Regions from separate parts of the Enterobacter sp. SM3 genome, predicted to be linked through region 1. Evidence: predicted binding sites of a transcription regulator. Region 1 holds the regulator's gene; each other region holds the start of a gene.
The links. The regulator CRP, encoded in region 1, controls carbon source genes, mostly activating them, when cyclic AMP is high. The targets are predictions, from matches to a motif close to ATGTGANNNNNNTCACAT.
Positions count from the first base shown of each region.

Region 1 (4,448 bases):
AGCGTGAGCAGCTGCAGGGTATATACCGCCGTCACCGTAAAGCCCACCATCGCCCAGCCGTAGTTTTTGCGGATAATCAGGTAGCTCACCAGCGTAACCGCCAGCATGCCTGCCAGGGTATAACCTTGCGGCACGTGGAAGTGCAGCGTCACCCCCGCAATGATCAGCCCGGCCATCGTTCCGCCAGCCCGATGCAGAATACGCACCCGCGTGGCGCCGTAGCCGTTCTGGGTGACAAACAGCACGGTCATTAAGATCCAGTAGGGTTTCGGCAGGTGCAGCGCCATGCCCATCAGGCTGGCGGTACTGAGCATCACGCTAATCCTTGCGGCGTTGCGCAGGGCGGACGATTTAAGAGAAAGATAGCTTTTGAGCGCGGGCAATAGCGGAAGCCGTTTCTGCTTATCCGCCATCAGGTCGCGGGGATAAAGCGGGCGCTGCGTGCGCAACACGCGGGCGATGCGGCTGAAGTGCCAGGCGGCAAACTGGCCGACGGGGTTATCCGGATGCTGACGGGCGATTTTCTCCAGCGCGCCCAGCTGCTTATCCATGTTAAAGCGCGTCGGGTAGCGGTGATAGAGAATGTCATCGGCCAGCACGCGCAGGCGTGCGGATACGGTCTGCGCGTTCCAGCGGATCACCGCTTCGGCGTGGCTGCGCTCGACCAGCTTTTGCACCTCCTGCGGGTGGTGCAGGCTCACGGAGATATGCTCCTGCAGATCCAGCCCGACCTGGAAGGTGCGCAGCAGCCGTTTGTACTCGTGGTTCTTGTTGGCGGCGAGCATATGCAGCTGCTGATAGCACTGGCTAATCAGATCCACCACCTTCTGCTGGCGCGTCAGCAGCGGCGGTAAGGACTTTTCCGGATCGGTATGCTGGGTGAGCAGGGTGTATTTGGCTTCGCAGTAATCCGCAAGCTGCACATAGAGCAGGCTCAGGGATTCACGCAGCGGCTGTTCGCGCCACAGCCAGAACCAAAACCAGTTAAACAGCCCGTACCATAATGTCCCCAGGGCGTAGATCAGCAGCGGCTCCCACACCGGCATATTCCCGGCGAGGCTCAGCGTGAAAATAGCTGCAATCAGCGAGGCGGGAAGCAGGCGGGCGTGCAGCGAACTGATTTCCGCCGTGACGCCGAGGGTCATCGCCAGCACGGTCAGGATCAGCGGCAGCGGGATATCACGAGCCAGTAATAGCTGTACGGCGAGGCTACAGCCCGCAAACAGGCAGCCGCCGATAATCAGGCGTTTGAAAAAGCGCTTATGCGGCGTGTCCAGACCGGCGATGTTGCAGCAGGCAGGCACGAGGGAAAACAGCAGACCTTGCTGAAGATGTCCGAGGATCAGGCCTATGGCCACGGGAAGACACAACACCAGCGTTTGTCGCAGTGCGTAGTTAACTTCCGGGTGATAGATCAGCCTGCGCCACATGGGGAGTAGAGACAAAAACGGCGTGACACCTTGCGATGGCACGCCGTTTAAGCGGAATTAACGCGTTCCGTAAACCACGATGGTTTTACCGTGGGCGGAGATCAGGTTTTGATCTTCCAGCATTTTCAGGATACGGCCCACTGTTTCACGGGAGCAACCGACGATTTGACCAATTTCCTGACGGGTAATTTTAATTTGCATGCCGTCCGGGTGGGTCATAGCGTCTGGCTGTTTCGCCAGGTTCAGCAGGGTTTGTGCGATACGGCCGGTAACGTCCAGGAAGGCGAGGTTACCCACTTTCTCTGACGTGACCTGCAGACGGCGCGCCATCTGGGAAGAAAGACGCATCAGGATGTCAGGGTTAACCTGAATCAGCTGACGGAACTTCTTGTAAGAAATTTCAGCCACTTCACATGCTGTCTTTGCACGAACCCAGGCGCTACGTTCCTGGCCCTCTTCAAACAGGCCCAGTTCACCGATGAAATCGCCCTGGTTCAGATAAGAAAGGATCATCTCTTTCCCTTCTTCATCTTTGATCAGCACTGCCACCGAGCCTTTAACGATGTAATACAACGTTTCCGCTTTTTCACCCTGGTGAATCAGCGTGCTCTTTGATGGGTACTTATGAATGTGGCAATGAGACAAGAACCATTCGAGAGTCGGGTCTGTTTGCGGTTTGCCAAGCACCATGCGCTGTTATCCTCTGTTATAAGCTGTCACCAGAGTCATCAGATGCATCCGGACTCTGGGGTTGCAATCGAATTCTTACCCATACCCTGGGAAGTCGGCTACCGTAACGTTTCGCAGCCAGTAAAGTTTGATGTCCTCTGCATACATGTGTAACGTCAATGTATTACTGTAGCATCCAGAGTGTTTTAGCATAGCTTTCGCCGCGTGTCTCCTGGTGTCTCGCTTCAGCATGATGCAGGTCGCCTTCCATTGCGAGAAATGTAACGCACGCGTAATCTGTCACCAAAAATGCAACGTTGGAGTTTAAGAATATGCAAGCGCGCGTGAAATGGGTTGAAGGTTTAACGTTCCTGGGCGAGTCCGCGTCAGGACACCAGATTTTGATGGACGGCAACTCCGGCGATAAAGCACCCAGCCCAATGGAAATGGTGCTGATGGCGGCAGGGGGATGCAGCGCAATCGACGTGGTGTCGATTCTGCAAAAAGGTCGTCATGACGTGACGGATTGTGAAGTCAAACTCACGTCAGAACGTCGCGAAGAGGCGCCACGCCTGTTCACCCATATTAACCTGCACTTTGTGGTCACCGGTAAAGAGCTGAAAGACGCGGCGGTCTCGCGTGCGGTGGACCTGTCTGCGGAGAAGTACTGCTCGGTGGCGTTAATGCTGGAGAAAGCGGTAAAAATCACGCATTCGTATGAAGTGATCGAGGCCTAATCTTTTGGCGGGTGGCGCTTCGCTGACCCGCCCTACAAAAGCACGACCGTAGGCCCGGTAAGCGCAGCGCCACCGGGCAAAACAACTCACGCGATCTGCTTCCCTTCCATCAGTCGCTCCACCAGCGGCGTCATGATGAGCTCCATCGCCAGCCCCATTTTTCCGCCCGGCACCACTAACGTATTCATGTGCGAAATAAACGAGCCCTGCAGCATGGCCAGCAGCCAGGGGTAATCAATACCGTCGAGATTGCGGAAATGGATCACCACAAAGCTCTCATCCAGAGACGGGATACTTTTGGCGGCAAACGGGTTGGAGGTGTCCACCGTCGGCACGCGCTGGAAGTTGATATGGGTGCGGGAGAACTGCGGCGTCAGGAAGTTAATGTAATCCTCCATGGAGCGCACCACGGAGTCCATCACCGCTTCGCGAGAATGGCCGCGCTCGCTCATGTCACGCGTCAGCTTCTGGATCCACTCCAGGTTAACGATAGGGACCACGCCGACCAGCAGATCCACGTGGCGGGCCACGTCGTGTTGAGGGGTGACCACGCCACCGTGCAATCCTTCGTAAAACAGGACGTCGGTGGGTTCCGGCAGCGGTTGCCACGGGGTAAAGGTTCCCGGCACCTGATTCCAGGGAACGGCTTCATCATAGGTATGCAGATATTTGCGGGACTGCCCTTTGCCGCTCTGACCGTACTCGATAAATGTTTGTTCCAGCAGGCCGAAGTCATTGGCTTCCGGGCCGAAGTAGCTGATGTGTTTACCCGAATCGCGCGCCTTACGGATGGCCATGTCCATTTCCGGACGCGTGTAGCGGTGAAAGCTATCGCCTTCGACCTCCGCCGCACGAAGATTCAGCTGGGCGAAAATCTTGCGAAATGCGAGGCTGGTGGTGGTGGTTCCCGCACCACTCGACCCCGTAACGGCAATAACCGGATGTCTGGCAGACATAGCAACTCCCTGACTGAAAAGTGTGGAAGATCAGCCGTGAAACGCGTTGCGGGGCATGATATTGACCGTCTCATGCAGTTCTGACCACACCAGCAGCACGTCGCCGCTTTTCAGCTGGCGCTTAACATCGTTGACCTTTTGCTCAAGCGAGCGTTCCTGTTCACCATAATCGGTGCCTTCGCGTAATACAAAGCTTTCAATCAGATTATCGAGCGTTTCGGGAGCCAGATCCTGCCAGGGAATAATCATTTTGCACCGTCCAGATAAGGGGTTAGCCAGTCAGGAATTCGCGCCTCAAGCCACATTTTCGGGCGGCGCAGCGTGCCGCCGATAAACCCGACGTGGCCGCCGTGCTCGGTCAACTGATAGTGAACGTTGTCGGGTAGGAACTCCTGAGCGGGGATCGAGTGATGATCCATAAACGGGTCATCTTTGGCATGAATAATCAGCGTCGGCTGCGTGATCTTGCTGAGCAGCGGCATGGCGCTGCACTGACGATAATAGTCAATCGCATCGGCGAAGCCGTGGATTTTTGCGGTGATCAGGTCGTCGAACTCGCGAATACGGCGCACCTTTTTCAGCTGGCGCAGGCTGACCGGCAGGGTATCCGGGTAGGCCTTCAGCTTACGCGCCGCGTTGGCCTTCAGCAGGTTGAG
Region 1 covers NZ_CP099971.1:4,438,025-4,442,472, reverse strand. The annotation lists gene GVO84_RS20930 (YccS/YhfK family putative transporter) at 1-1,430, opposite strand, end outside; gene crp (cAMP-activated global transcriptional regulator CRP) at 1,488-2,120, opposite strand; gene GVO84_RS20920 (OsmC family protein) at 2,432-2,836, shown strand; gene GVO84_RS20915 (phosphoribulokinase) at 2,923-3,792, opposite strand; gene GVO84_RS20910 (YheU family protein) at 3,823-4,041, opposite strand; gene GVO84_RS20905 (hydrolase) at 4,038-4,448, opposite strand, start outside.

Region 2 (4,448 bases), 1.7 Mb from region 1:
GCGGTATTGATGAGTTTTACGCCGAGTGCGCTCGCGTGGGCGTCGACTCCGTTCTGGTGGCAGACGTGCCGGTTGAGGAGTCTGCGCCATTCCGTCAGGCGGCAATGCGCCATAACGTCGCCCCGATTTTCATCTGCCCACCGAACGCTGATGACGAACTGCTGCGCCAGATTGCCTCTTACGGACGCGGGTATACCTACCTGCTCTCCCGCGCAGGCGTGACCGGTACCGAGAATAAAGCCGCACTGCCGCTGCATCATCTGGTGGAGAAGCTGGCCGAGTACCATGCCGCACCTCCGCTGCAGGGGTTCGGGATTTCATCCCCGGATCAGGTCACCGCAGCGATTGACGCTAAGGCGGCAGGTGCCATCTCCGGCTCCGCGATTGTGAAGATCATTGAAAAGAACGTGGACAAGCCAGAGCAGATGCTGGCCGAGCTGAAAGCATTTGTGACCGCAATGAAAGCGGCGACGCGTAAAGCATAATCCTTCTGCCGTCTGGCATCTCAGCCAGACGGTTACCCTTTCTTCCCCACCATCTAAAAAGGATTACGTCAAAATTGATCCTTTCGATATTTTCGGTATGAATGGCTTTTCAAACTGTCATGTAAGCGTATGATCTGGACTCTTTTTTATCTTTAATCCTTCTGAGTTCAGAGGCTTATTCATGTCATGGCAATACTTCAAACAGACTTACCTGGTTAAGTTCTGGTCACCCGTTCCGGCCGTTATCGCGGCAGGCATTCTCTCTACCTTCTATTTCGGCATTACCGGCACCTTCTGGGCCGTAACCGGCGAGTTCACCCGCTGGGGTGGTCAATTGCTGCAGCTCGCTGGCGTGCATACCGAAGAGTGGGGGTACTTTAAACTCATTCATCTGGACGGCACGCCGCTTACCCGCATCGACGGGATGATGATCATCGGCATGTTCGGCGGCTGTTTCGCGGCGGCGCTGTGGGCAAACAACGTTAAGTTGCGTATGCCCAAAAGCCGGATTCGCATAATGCAGGCGGTGGTCGGCGGTATCATTGCCGGGTTTGGGGCCCGTCTGGCGATGGGCTGTAACCTGGCCGCTTTCTTTACGGGGATTCCTCAGTTTTCGCTTCACGCCTGGTTTTTTGCTGTCGCCACGGCCATCGGCTCTTACTTTGGCGCAAAATTCACCCTGCTGCCGCTGTTCCGCATTCCGGTGAAAATGACAAAAGTCAGCGCAGCGTCTCCGTTAACCCAAAAGCCCTCTCAGGCGCGTCGCCGTTTCCGCCTCGGTATGCTGGTCTTTTTTGCTATGGTCGCCTGGGCAATGTGCACTGCGATGAACCAGCCCAAACTTGGCCTGGCGATGCTGTTCGGCGTGAGTTTTGGTCTGCTCATTGAACGCGCGCAGATCTGCTTTACCTCCGCGTTTCGCGATATGTGGATCACCGGTCGGACGATGATGGCGAAGGCGATTATCGCCGGAATGGCGGTCAGCGCCATCGGTATCTTCAGCTATGTTCAGCTCGGCGTCGAACCGAAAATCATGTGGGCCGGTCCTAACGCGGTCATTGGCGGCCTGCTGTTCGGGTTCGGGATCGTACTGGCTGGCGGATGCGAAACCGGCTGGATGTACCGCGCCGTTGAAGGTCAGGTGCATTACTGGTGGGTGGGACTGGGAAATGTGATCGGCTCGACGATCCTGGCGTACTTCTGGGACGATCTGTCTCCGGCGCTTGCCACGAGTTGGGACAAGGTCAACCTGCTGAGCACCTTCGGCCCCCTCGGCGGCCTGCTCGTTACCTACGCCCTGCTGCTGGTCGCTTTTTTACTGGTTGTCGCGCAGGAGAAACGCTTCTTCCGTCGTGCGAGTGTTAAAACAGAAACCCAGGAGAATGCTGCATGAAAGAGATCGTGCCCGATTACCGTCTGGATATGGTCGGTGAACCCTGCCCTTATCCGGCTGTTGCCACGCTTGAAGCGCTACCGCAGCTCAAGAAAGGGGAAATTCTGGAAGTGGTCAGCGACTGCCCGCAGTCCATTAACAACATTCCGCTGGATGCAAAAAACCACGGCTACACGGTGCTGGATATCCAGCAGGATGGCCCGACCATTCGCTATTTGATTCAGAAGTGATAAATGATATGCGCCCCGTCGGGGCGCATTGAACGGTGGGATTAGAAACGATAACCCGCAGAGAACATAAACACCCACGGATCCAGGCGCGTATTGATACTTTGCTGCTGACCGCCCGCCTTGAAGCGTACGTCCGTATCAATATCCATGTACCAGACCGAGGCGTTGATCAGCCAGTCGCGGTTAATCAGATAATCCAGACCGACCTGCCCCGCCATACCCCATGAATCTTTCAGGCTGAGGTCAGTCAGACCGGCCTCTTTACCGGTATCGTTAAACTTCTCGTCAAAGAAGGTGGTGTAGTTCACACCGGCGCCAATATAAGGGCGCACCTTGCTGCTGGCATCACCAAAATACCATTGCGCCATCAGCGTTGGCGGTAAATGGTGAACCGTAGCAATATCACCGGTTGCGCCCAGACCCACGCGATGACGGAACGGCGTTGCAGCCAGAAGCTCAACACCAACGTTTTCCGTCGCCATATAGGTGAACGTTAACCCTAACTGGGTGTTATTACTGACGTTAAAACCGCCCATACCCAGCACGTTATCCGATCCTTCAGTTGGGCGAACCGTAGCCGAACCGGCACGAATAAAGAATTCGCCTGCTTCATGCGCATACGCGCCGCCAGAGAGACTGCTTAATACAAGGGCTGCCACCGCTAATTTTTTCATATCCGCTCCATCGTTGTGGTTTTAATCGCGGGTGAGAATATACTCACAAATGAGTAATAAGTGATCTGCTACAGATCACATTAAAACCAGTAACTTAACATTCATTGATCTGGATTAATTTTTTGTTACGCATCCAAAAGCGATAAGTTGTTTCCATGTCAATTTTTGGCATTTCACAGTTACAAAATTTTCCCTTTTCCCCCTCTTGCTCTTCCTCAGGCGGCTGGATAATTTATCGCTCTCACAAATTGATTTGATGCGTTCTTCTTTAGCAGGTGTGCCATGAGTGATATCAACCCGTGCATGACGTGCGGAGCCTGTTGTGCGTATTTTCGAGTCTCTTTCTACTGGGCCGAAGCCAGCGATGGCGGCGGTACCGTTCCGGTTCATCTAACAGAGCCGCTAACGCCTTTTCTGCGCTGCATGAGCGGCACCAACCAAAAGCAGGTCCGCTGCGTCGCGCTACAGGGTGAGCCAGGGGTCTCTACCCGATGTTCTATCTATGAGGATCGGCCCAGCCCGTGTCGGGAATTTGCCATGTCGGGGGAAGATGGGCAGGTCAACGTAGCCTGCAATCGCGCCCGGGCACGCGTTGGATTACCGCCGCTTTACAAAGATATGCTTTTCCATACAAGCCTTGATGCTGCCACAGCAGGCGCATCCGGTGTACAATTGCCGGCTAATTAACACCTGCAATACTCAAGGAGAGTGCATGTCTATCACGGCGAAGTCTGTCTACCGTGACACGGGAAACTTTTTCCGCAATCAGTTCATAACCTTTTTACTGATCGCGTTGCTATGTGCCTTTATCACGGTGGTGCTGGGCCATGCCTTCTCACCGAGTGATGAACAGATTGCCAGCCTGAGTCAGGGCGACCACCTTGCCGGAAGCGTGGGGCTATTTGAACTGGTGCAAAACATGACGCCGGAACAGCAGCAAATTCTGCTGCGGGCGTCTGCCGCATCCACGTTCTCAGGCCTGATTGGTAATGCGGTTCTGGCGGGCGGCGTTTTGCTGATGATTCAGCTGGTATCGGCAGGTCACCGGGTCAGCGCTTTACGGGCGATTGGTGCCAGTGCGCCAGTCTTACCTAAGCTGTTTATCCTGATCTTTTTAACCACCATGCTGGTGCAAATGGGGATTATGCTTGTTGTGGTGCCGGGCGTATTACTGGCTATCGTGCTCTCATTCGCGCCTGTGATGGTCGTGCAAGATAAGATGGGGATTTTTACCGCGATGCGCAGCAGCATCAGACTGGCGTGGACTAATATGCGTCTGGTGGCTCCCGCCGTGATCGGCTGGCTGCTCGCCAAAACGCTCCTGCTGCTGTTTGCACCGAATTTCGCGGTATTAACGCCAAATGTTGGCGCGGTAGTGGCGAATACGCTGAGCAACCTGATTTCAGCGGTACTGCTGGTCTATCTGTTCCGCCTGTATATGTTAATTCGTCAGTAATCCTGAGGCGGGGGCATCGCAGCCTCCCGCCCCGCTCAGAAGATGGAATCACAGAATGAAGCAGTTTCTTGATTTTTTACCGCTCGTGGTCTTTTTTGCTTTTTATAAGCTGTATGACATTTATGCCGCGACCACTGCGCTGATCGTTGCGACCGCTGTTGTACTGATCTACAGCTGGGTGCGCTATCGTAAAGTCGAAAAGATGGCGCT
Region 2 covers NZ_CP099971.1:2,718,854-2,723,301, forward strand. The annotation lists gene trpA (tryptophan synthase subunit alpha) at 1-485, shown strand, start outside; gene yedE (selenium metabolism membrane protein YedE/FdhT) at 667-1,878, shown strand; gene yedF (sulfurtransferase-like selenium metabolism protein YedF) at 1,875-2,108, shown strand; gene ompW (outer membrane protein OmpW) at 2,150-2,782, opposite strand; gene GVO84_RS12820 (YkgJ family cysteine cluster protein) at 3,065-3,469, shown strand; gene GVO84_RS12825 (YciC family protein) at 3,495-4,238, shown strand; gene GVO84_RS12830 (septation protein A) at 4,294-4,448, shown strand, end outside.
Region 2: a site for CRP is predicted at 2,846-2,863, ahead of ompW (outer membrane protein OmpW). Genes of this name have one in related genera too.

Region 3 (4,448 bases), 170 kb from region 1:
GCTGCATACGAGAGCGGGCGTCGTTTTCGATACTTACCTGCGTTTCGTATTCATATCCTTCCCGCAGTCCAGAGGCTTCCAGTACGCGGGTCAGCACCACTTCTCCCCAGTTGCCCTGGGTTTTGTTATCCCCTTTCAGCGCGCGGGTCAGGTTGACCGCTTCCTGCGCCATCTGGGCATTCAACTGCTGGAGATTGCGAATCTCATGCGCCAGCGTGTGACGCTCGCGCGCCTCCTGCCCAAAGCTGTCCTGCACCTGACGACGAAAACCGTCAAGCTGTTCGCGCAGGGGCGTCAGCAGGCTGTTCAGGCTCTGGCGGTTCTGTTCATCAACGCGGCGGTTGCTGTGCTCGAAAATACGGTTGGCGAGGTTCTCAAACTGTTCGCTGAGGCGCTGCTCGCTGTTGATCATCTGGCGGATTTTGTCTTCCGCGTGCAGCTGGGTGGATTCAAGGCGGGTGGTCACTTCGCGGAGATCGGCCTCCAGCGAGGTGTTGATATCTCGCAGGTTGCGCAGCTCGTTGTTGAGCAGCTCGCACTCCTCTCGCCAGTGGTCACTCAGCGCAAGCTGCTGCTTTGCCGCACTTAATTGAGCGACTATCTCTTCGCGCTCTGCCAGCTGGTCGGCCTTCTGCTGTGCATGCTGATAGCTGGAAATGAGCCAGCCTATCGCCACGCCCGCCAGCGCAATCACCGCATAAATCAGGACTGAGATATCCACAATGCCCCCTGCATCAACGTATTACCCGCACAAAATAAGATTGTGCTGTATAAACGTCCAGTTTGAAAGGGTTTTCCTGCGAGGCGCTACGCAAAAAATAAAGGCCGAACGTGTCGGCCTTTGATTTCGAAAGGAGAGGACTAGATCAGGCGACGCGCGGCTTCAACCACGATTTTCACCGCATGACTTTCGGTCTGCTTCATGGTTTCGGCGTTCGGGATCTCCTGCTGGGTACGGTTGACGATAACGCCCGCCACCATACCGGCACGCAGACCCTGGCTTGCGCACATGGTCAGCAGCGTTGCGGATTCCATTTCGTAGTTCATCACGCCCATGGACTGCCACTCCTCCATTGAGCCTTTGAAACGGCTTACCACGCGGCCTGAGAAGGTGTCGTAACGCTCCTGGCCCGGGTAGAAGGTGTCGGAAGAGGCGGTGACGCCCACGTGGGTAGTTGCGCCTACGGACTTCGCGGCTTCAACCAGCGCGGTGGTGCATTCGAAATCAGCCACTGCCGGGAATTCCATCGGTGCAAAGTGCAGGCTTGCACCGTCCAGACGGACGGACGCAGTGGTGACCAGCACGTCGCCGACGTTGATGTGCGGCTGGATAGCGCCGGTGGTACCGATACGCAGGAAAGTACGAATGCCCAGCTGTGCCAGCTCTTCAACAGCAATAGAGGTAGACGGACCACCGATACCGGTAGAGCACACGATCACCGCTTTGCCATCCAGCTCTGCGCGCCAGGTGGTGAACTCACGATGGGCAGCTAGCTTGACCGGCTTATCCATCAGCGCGGCGATCTTTTCCACACGCTCAGGATCGCCGGGGACGATAGCGAGCGTAGCCCCTTGTAAATCGTTTTTAGTGAGGCCGAGATGAAAAACATCAGACTTAGACATAGGTGACTCCTCTGTGGGTCGGTTAGTCAGAAGAAGTAAAACGGTACTTTACAGAAGCAGTAAGCATATTTTCGTGACGCACCTCACCATGAATGAAAATGATTACATTGAATTTCCATAAAAAGGTGATTTACATCACATTAACAAGTTATATCGCCAGGTGCTGCACAAAAGATAGACCGTTTAAGGCACTGTGAGTTGTTAACCTGGTGTCTATATTTACCTTTGCGCTAACTCATTGGTACGGAGAATGCCATGACTGAAAAAACCGGTTTTGCACCTGCTGCGGCCCCACATGCTTCAACCATCGTGTCGACGCCAGAAGCGGCAATTACCGCGGGTGAGACCTCCATTCCCTCGCAGGGGGAGAATATGCCTGCTTATCACGCACGGCCAAAATCGGCAGACGGCCCGCTGCCCATCGTGATTGTGATTCAGGAGATATTTGGTGTTCACGAACACATTCGCGACCTCTGCCGCCGGCTGGCGCTGGAAGGGTATCTGGCCGTTGCCCCAGAGCTCTACTTCCGTCAGGGCGATCCGAACGACTACAGCGATATTCCAACATTGCTCAGCAACCTGGTCAGCAAAGTCCCGGACGCGCAGGTGCTGGCCGATCTCGACCACGTCGCCAGCTGGGCGGCACGCAACGGCGGCGATCCGCATCGTCTGCTGGTCACCGGTTTCTGCTGGGGCGGGCGCATTAGCTGGCTGTATGCCGCGCATAACCCGCAGCTCAAAGCCGCTGTCGCCTGGTACGGCAAACTGGTGGGTGAAAAAACGCTGAATTCACCGAAACATCCCGTCGATATCGCCACCGAGTTAAATGCCCCCGTGTTAGGGCTTTACGGCGGACAGGACACCGGTATTTCGCTTGATTCGGTAGAGACCATGCGCCATGCGCTCCGTGCGGCAAATGCGAAGGCGGAGATTGTGGTCTACCCGGATGCCGGGCATGCGTTTAATGCCGATTATCGTCCGAGCTATCACGCAGAATCAGCCCAAGATGGCTGGCAGCGGATGCTGGCGTGGTTTAGCCAGTACGGCGGGAAGAAAGCGTAATAACAAAAAAGCCCGGTGGCGGCTACGCCTTACCGGGCCTACAGACAGACCGGGTAAGCGATAGCGCCACCCTGCAATCCAGCATTACTACGCCTGACGCAAATTCTGCGCCGCCTTCACCATGTTGGCGAGCGCCGCGCGCGTCTCCGGCCAGCCGCGGGTTTTCAGTCCGCAGTCCGGGTTCACCCACAGGCGCTCTGCCGGAATGCGCTGGGCCGCTTTTTTCAGCAGGGCTTCTATCCACTCCACGCTCGGAACGTTCGGGGAGTGAATGTCGTACACGCCCGGCCCGATTTCATTCGGGTAGTCGAACTCTTCAAACGACTCCAGCAGCTCCATGTCCGAACGCGAGGTCTCGATGGTGATCACGTCGGCGTCCAGCGCGGCAATCGAATCCATGATGTCGTTAAATTCGCAGTAGCACATGTGGGTGTGGATCTGCGTGTCGTCCTTCGCCACCGCGGCGTTAATGCGGAACGCTTCCACGCCCCACTGCAGGTAGGCATCCCAGTCGCTGCGGCGCAGCGGCAGACCTTCACGCAGCGCAGGCTCGTCAATCTGAATGATGCCAATACCTGCCGCTTCCAGATCCGCCACTTCATCACGCAGCGCCAGGGCTATCTGTTTGGCGATGGTTTCACGGGTCACGTCTTCACGCGGGAACGACCAGCAGAGAATGGTCACCGGACCGGTCAGCATCCCTTTTACCGGCTTGTCGGTCAGGGACTGGGCATACTTCGCCCACTCCACGGTGATCGCTTCCGGGCGGCTGACGTCACCAATGACCACCGGCGGCTTCACGCAGCGGGAGCCATAGCTCTGCACCCAGCCGTTCTGGGTAAAGACAAAGCCGTCCAGGTGCTCACCGAAGTATTCCACCATGTCGTTACGCTCGGCCTCGCCGTGCACCAGCACGTCCAGCCCCAGGCGTTCCTGCTCGATAATCGCCTGCTTGATGTGTTCCGCGATGCCGGTGCGGTAGTGATTCGCATCCAGATTGCCCTTTTTGAAGTCCAGACGCAGACCGCGGATCTCCGTGGTTTGCGGGAAAGAGCCGATAGTCGTGGTCGGCCAGGCGGGCAGGTTGAAACGGGCACGCTGCGCTTCGGCACGCACCTCATACGGGCTCTGGCGCTGGCTGTCCTGGACGGTGATGGCCGCCAGACGTTTTTCCACCGCCGGGTTGTGCACGCGCGCAGAGTGCCGACGTGCCTGGATCGGGGCGCTCCATTCGGTAATCGCCGCCGTGTCGCCGCTGTTGAGCGCGTCGCGCAGCAGCGTCAGCTCGTCACATTTTTGCAGGGCAAAGGCAAACCAGCTTTTTACTTCGGCATCCAGGCGGGTCTCCACGCTCAGATCGATCGGGCTGTGCAGCAGGGAACAGGAAGAGGCCACCCAAAGCTCACGTTTGCCGACGATGTCTTTGATTTGTGCATATTTCTCGGTGAGATCGGCACGCCAGACGTTGCGACCGTTAACCAGCCCGGCGGAAAGCAGCCAGTCCGCTGGCAGGCGCTTGTGCAGCTCCGCCACATCATCTTTACCGTGAACGAGGTCAACGTGCAGGCCCTGTACCGGCAGCGCGGTAATGGTCTTCAGGTTCGGCGTCACGCCTTCGAAATAGGTGGTGAGCAGCAGCTTCACCTGCCCGGTGAGCGCGTCATACGCCGGTTTGAAGGCATCGAGCCACGCCTCCGGCAACTCAAGCACCAGCGCCGGTTCGTCGATTTGTACCCATTGAATGCCGCGCTTGCCCAGCTCAA
Region 3 covers NZ_CP099971.1:4,611,884-4,616,331, forward strand. The annotation lists gene rmuC (DNA recombination protein RmuC) at 1-721, opposite strand, end outside; gene udp (uridine phosphorylase) at 862-1,623, opposite strand; gene GVO84_RS21690 (dienelactone hydrolase family protein) at 1,879-2,685, shown strand; gene metE (5-methyltetrahydropteroyltriglutamate--homocysteine S-methyltransferase) at 2,773-4,448, opposite strand, start outside.
Region 3: a site for CRP is predicted at 1,747-1,764, ahead of udp (uridine phosphorylase). Genes of this name have one in related genera too.

Region 4 (4,448 bases), 2.1 Mb from region 1:
TTCGTCCGGCAGCCACTCTTCCAGAGGACATACCGCTGCGGCGTTGCCGCCAAAGGTTTTATCGCTGAAGGCATCCACCAGATAAAAATCAATTTCCTGCATTGTCTCTTCCTCTCTTGTTATGGCTATTTAGCGCAGAAAAACTGTGCCTTTCAGATAAAGTGTGGCCTGCCCGCTCATCAGCACGCGCGAACCTTTCAGCTCACAGCGCACATCGCCGCCGCGCGCTGAAACCTGACGGGCAAACATCGTTGTTTTACCCAGCTTTTCGCTCCAGTAGGGGATCAGCATCGTGTGCGCGGAGCCGGTGACCGGGTCCTCCGGGACGGAAACGCCCGGGGAGAAAAAGCGGCTGACAAAATCATATTCCCCCTCACCGCGCGCCGTAACGCTCACCTTATGCTCGCCCGGCGTCATCGCCGAGAAGCGTGGCGCAAGCGCTTCAACCTGCTGACGATTTTCCAGCACGATCAGCCAGGCGCGCCCTTTACGGGCTTCAACGTAGCGGCTGATACCCAGAGCCGAAAGCATCTCCGGCGGGGGCGTCTCTTCATGGGTTGGACATGCCGGGAAGTCCAGCGTCATCCACTCCCCCTCCCGGCTGACCGTCAGGCGGCCAGAGGCGGTATCAAAGTGGATGCGCGAATCCGGGTAATCCAGCTCGGTAAACAGCACGTGCGCAGCCGCCAGCGTAGCGTGGCCGCAGAGATTGACTTCGGTGAGCGTGGTAAACCAGCGTAGCTCAATGCCCCCTTTACTGCAGACGAAAAATGCGGTTTCCGACTGATTATGCTGTTGCGCCATTTTCAGTAAGGTCTCATCGGGCAACCACGCTTTCAGCGGGCAAACGGCTGCCGGGTTGCCGCCGAACGAGGTATCGCTGAACGCATCTACCAGATAAAAATCAATCTCCTGCATTGTCTTACCGCCTGTTTTTATTGTGTTGTTCTTTTATATTCAATGAAAACAGCGTTCCCGGCTACCGCTTTCATAAGGTAAATATTGAGATCTGTGTCACATAATGGTTGAGTTTTCGCCGTACGACGTTTTAAGATCGTCACCTCTTCTTTTCAGCAACGAATCTCCGACTTCCCTATGACAACGAACACAGTTTCCCGCAGGGTTGCGTGGCTACGCGTGGTCACGCTGGCCATTGCCGCGTTTATTTTTAACACCACAGAATTTGTTCCGGTTGGGCTGTTGTCTGACATCGCTGAAAGTTTCCAGATGGAAACGGCTCAGGTGGGCATTATGTTGACCATCTACGCCTGGGTAGTGGCGCTGATGTCCTTGCCGTTTATGCTGCTGACCAGCCAGATGGAGCGGCGCAGGCTGCTGATTGGCCTGTTTGTGCTGTTCATCGCCAGCCATGTTCTGTCATTTATGGCGTGGAGTTTTACGGTGCTGGTCATTAGCCGCATCGGCATTGCCTTTGCCCATGCGGTGTTCTGGTCGATCACCGCGTCGCTGGCGATACGCCTGGCACCGGCGGGGAAACGCGCGCAGGCGCTGAGCCTGATTGCCACCGGTACCGCACTGGCGATGGTGCTAGGGCTGCCTATTGGCCGCATCGTGGGGCAATACTTCGGCTGGCGTACGACGTTCTTCGCCATTGGTATGGGGGCGCTGGTTACGCTGGTGTGCCTGATTAAGCTGCTGCCCGCGCTGCCGAGCGAGCATTCCGGCTCGCTGAAAAGCCTGCCGCTGCTGATGCGTCGCCCGGCGCTGCTGAGTATCTACCTGCTGACCGTCATTGTGGTGACGGCCCATTACACGGCGTATAGCTACATTGAACCCTTTGTGCAGGTGGTGGCGGGCTTTAGCGCCAACTTTGCCACCGTCCTACTGCTGATCCTCGGCGGAGCAGGCATTATTGGCAGCGTGCTGTTCGGTAAGCTGGGTAACCGGCACGCCTCGACGCTGGTAAGCAGCGCTATCGGTCTGCTGCTGGCCTGCCTGCTGCTGCTGATGCCTGCCGCAGGCAGTGAGAGCCACCTGGCGATCCTCAGCCTGTTCTGGGGCGTGGCGATCATGATTATTGGTCTGGGCATGCAGGTGAAAGTTCTGGCCCTGGCACCGGATGCAACGGACGTCGCTATGTCGCTGTTCTCCGGGATTTTCAATCTGGGGATTGGCGCGGGCGCGCTGGTGGGAAATCAGGTAATACTTCACGTATCGATGTCAGCGATTGGCTATCTTGGTGCCATTCCGGCACTGGTGGCGCTGGTCTGGTCGGTGCTCATCTTCCGTAAATGGCCGGTGGCGTTGGAGGAACAGGGGCAGCACGGGTGAGCCTTCTTGCCGGGTGACGGCTTCGCCTTACCCGGCCTACAAAACCCGTAGGCCCGTGCAAGCGAAGCGCCGCCGGGCAAAACATCAATGATAGGTCTTAATAATTTCCAGCACGCCGTTAATAATAAACTGCACGCCCATACAGACCAGCAAGAAGCCCATCAGGCGGGAAATCGCCTCGATACCGCCCTTGCCTACCCAGCGCATAATGGCGCCAGAGCTGCGCAGCGACGCCCACACGATAATCCCGATAATCGCAAAAATCAGCGGTGGCGCTACCGTCAGCACCCAGTCCGGGAAGGTTGCGCTATCGCGCACCGTGGATGCGGAGCTGATGATCATCGCGATGGTACCCGGCCCCGCCGTGCTCGGCATGGCGATCGGCACAAAGGCGATATTCGCACTCGGTTCGGTTTCCAGCTCTTCCGATTTGCTGGCCGCTTCCGGCGACTCATGCGCTTTTTGCGCCGGGAACAGCATGCGGAAACCGATAAAGGCCACAATCAGCCCCCCGGCGATACGCAGGCCAGGGATGGAAATCCCGAAGGTATTCATCACCACCTGTCCGGCATAGTAAGCCACCATCATGATGGCAAACACATACACCGAGGCCATCATCGACTGATGGTTGCGCTCGGCGCTGTTCATATTCCCTGCCAGCCCGAGGAACAGCGCCACCGTCGTTAACGGGTTAGCCAACGGCAGCAAGACCACCAGCCCAAGGCTGATTGCTTTTATTAAATCCAACATAGTGCGTTGTCGTCCTTATCCATATTTAACACAGCAATTATAGGGTGAAAGTGTGACATTGAGCCATGGGCGCAACGTAACGATTATTTTCCTCCTGGAATGATAACTGACAGTTATCTATATGATTTGAAAGGCCTCAAAAAAAGTTCATGAAACGTTTTAGCAATTCGTGGCATCGGCTGACTCATTCAGTTGACTTATACTTGCCTGAGCAATAATATCTGCCGTGACTAACTACTTGCCAGGGCAACCATTGTGAAAAGCACCAGTGATATCTTTAACGACGTTGTTCCGCTGGGTCGTCTTATTCATATGGTAAATCAGAAAAAAGATCGCCTGCTCAATGACTATCTGTCACCGCTGGATATCACCGCAACACAGTTCAAAGTGCTGTGTTCCATTCGCTGCGAAGTGTGTATTACACCGGTTGAGCTTAAAAAGGTGCTCTCTGTCGATCTGGGCGCGTTAACCCGCATGCTCGATCGTCTCGTTTGCAAAGGATGGATAGAACGAAGCCCTAACCCGAATGACAAACGCGGCGTACTGGTGAAGCTGACCAGCGATGGCGCGGCCATGTGCGAGCAATGTCATCAATTAGTAGGACAAACACTGCATCAGGAACTAACAAAAAACTTAACGGCAGATGAAGTGGCAACCCTTGAGCTTTTGCTTAAGAAAATACTGCCGTAAACAGAAAAAGAGGTATGACGATGTCCAGACGCAATACTGACGCTATCACCATTCATAGCATTTTGGACTGGATCGAAGATAACCTGGAATCGCCGCTCTCCCTTGAAAAAGTGTCAGAGCGTTCAGGTTACTCCAAATGGCACCTGCAACGGATGTTCAAAAAAGAGACCGGTCATTCATTAGGTCAATATATTCGCAGCCGCAAGCTGACGGAAATTGCCCAGAAACTGAAAGAAAGCAATGAACCGATCCTTTATCTGGCGGAGCGTTACGGATTTGAATCGCAACAAACCCTGACGCGTACGTTCAAGAACTATTTTGACGTGCCGCCTCATAAGTACCGAATCACCAGCGTGCCGGGCGAATCCCGATACCTGTATCCGTTAAAACACTGTAGTTAATCATCGCCTGTAACAGACGTAACCGAGGAAATCATGAAAGTTACCGCCTCCGCCGCCCTCGCCTTGCTGGTGCTGTTCTCCAGCCAGACCTTCGCGGAGCAAACCCCTCGTGCAACGCAGCAAAATAATCCTGATACGATGATTTTGCCGTCAGCACATGACCAGTCGCCTTATGATTTCAACCATATGGGTGCTGGTAGCGACAAATCCGACGAATTAGGCGTGCCTTATTATAATCAGCACGGCCTCTGATTCGTTTTTGCCCCGCAGACGCGGGGCTTTTTTTATGCCTTTCTTACCCGCGTCGCCCAACGC
Region 4 covers NZ_CP099971.1:2,385,841-2,390,288, reverse strand. The annotation lists gene GVO84_RS11305 (PhzF family phenazine biosynthesis protein) at 1-102, opposite strand, end outside; gene GVO84_RS11300 (PhzF family phenazine biosynthesis protein) at 130-918, opposite strand; gene GVO84_RS11295 (sugar transporter) at 1,096-2,292, shown strand; gene GVO84_RS11290 (MarC family NAAT transporter) at 2,377-3,042, opposite strand; gene marR (multiple antibiotic resistance transcriptional regulator MarR) at 3,298-3,732, shown strand; gene marA (MDR efflux pump AcrAB transcriptional activator MarA) at 3,753-4,133, shown strand; gene marB (multiple antibiotic resistance protein MarB) at 4,167-4,385, shown strand; gene eamA (O-acetylserine/cysteine exporter) at 4,418-4,448, opposite strand, start outside.
Region 4: a site for CRP is predicted at 1,003-1,020, ahead of GVO84_RS11295 (sugar transporter). Genes of this name have one in related genera too.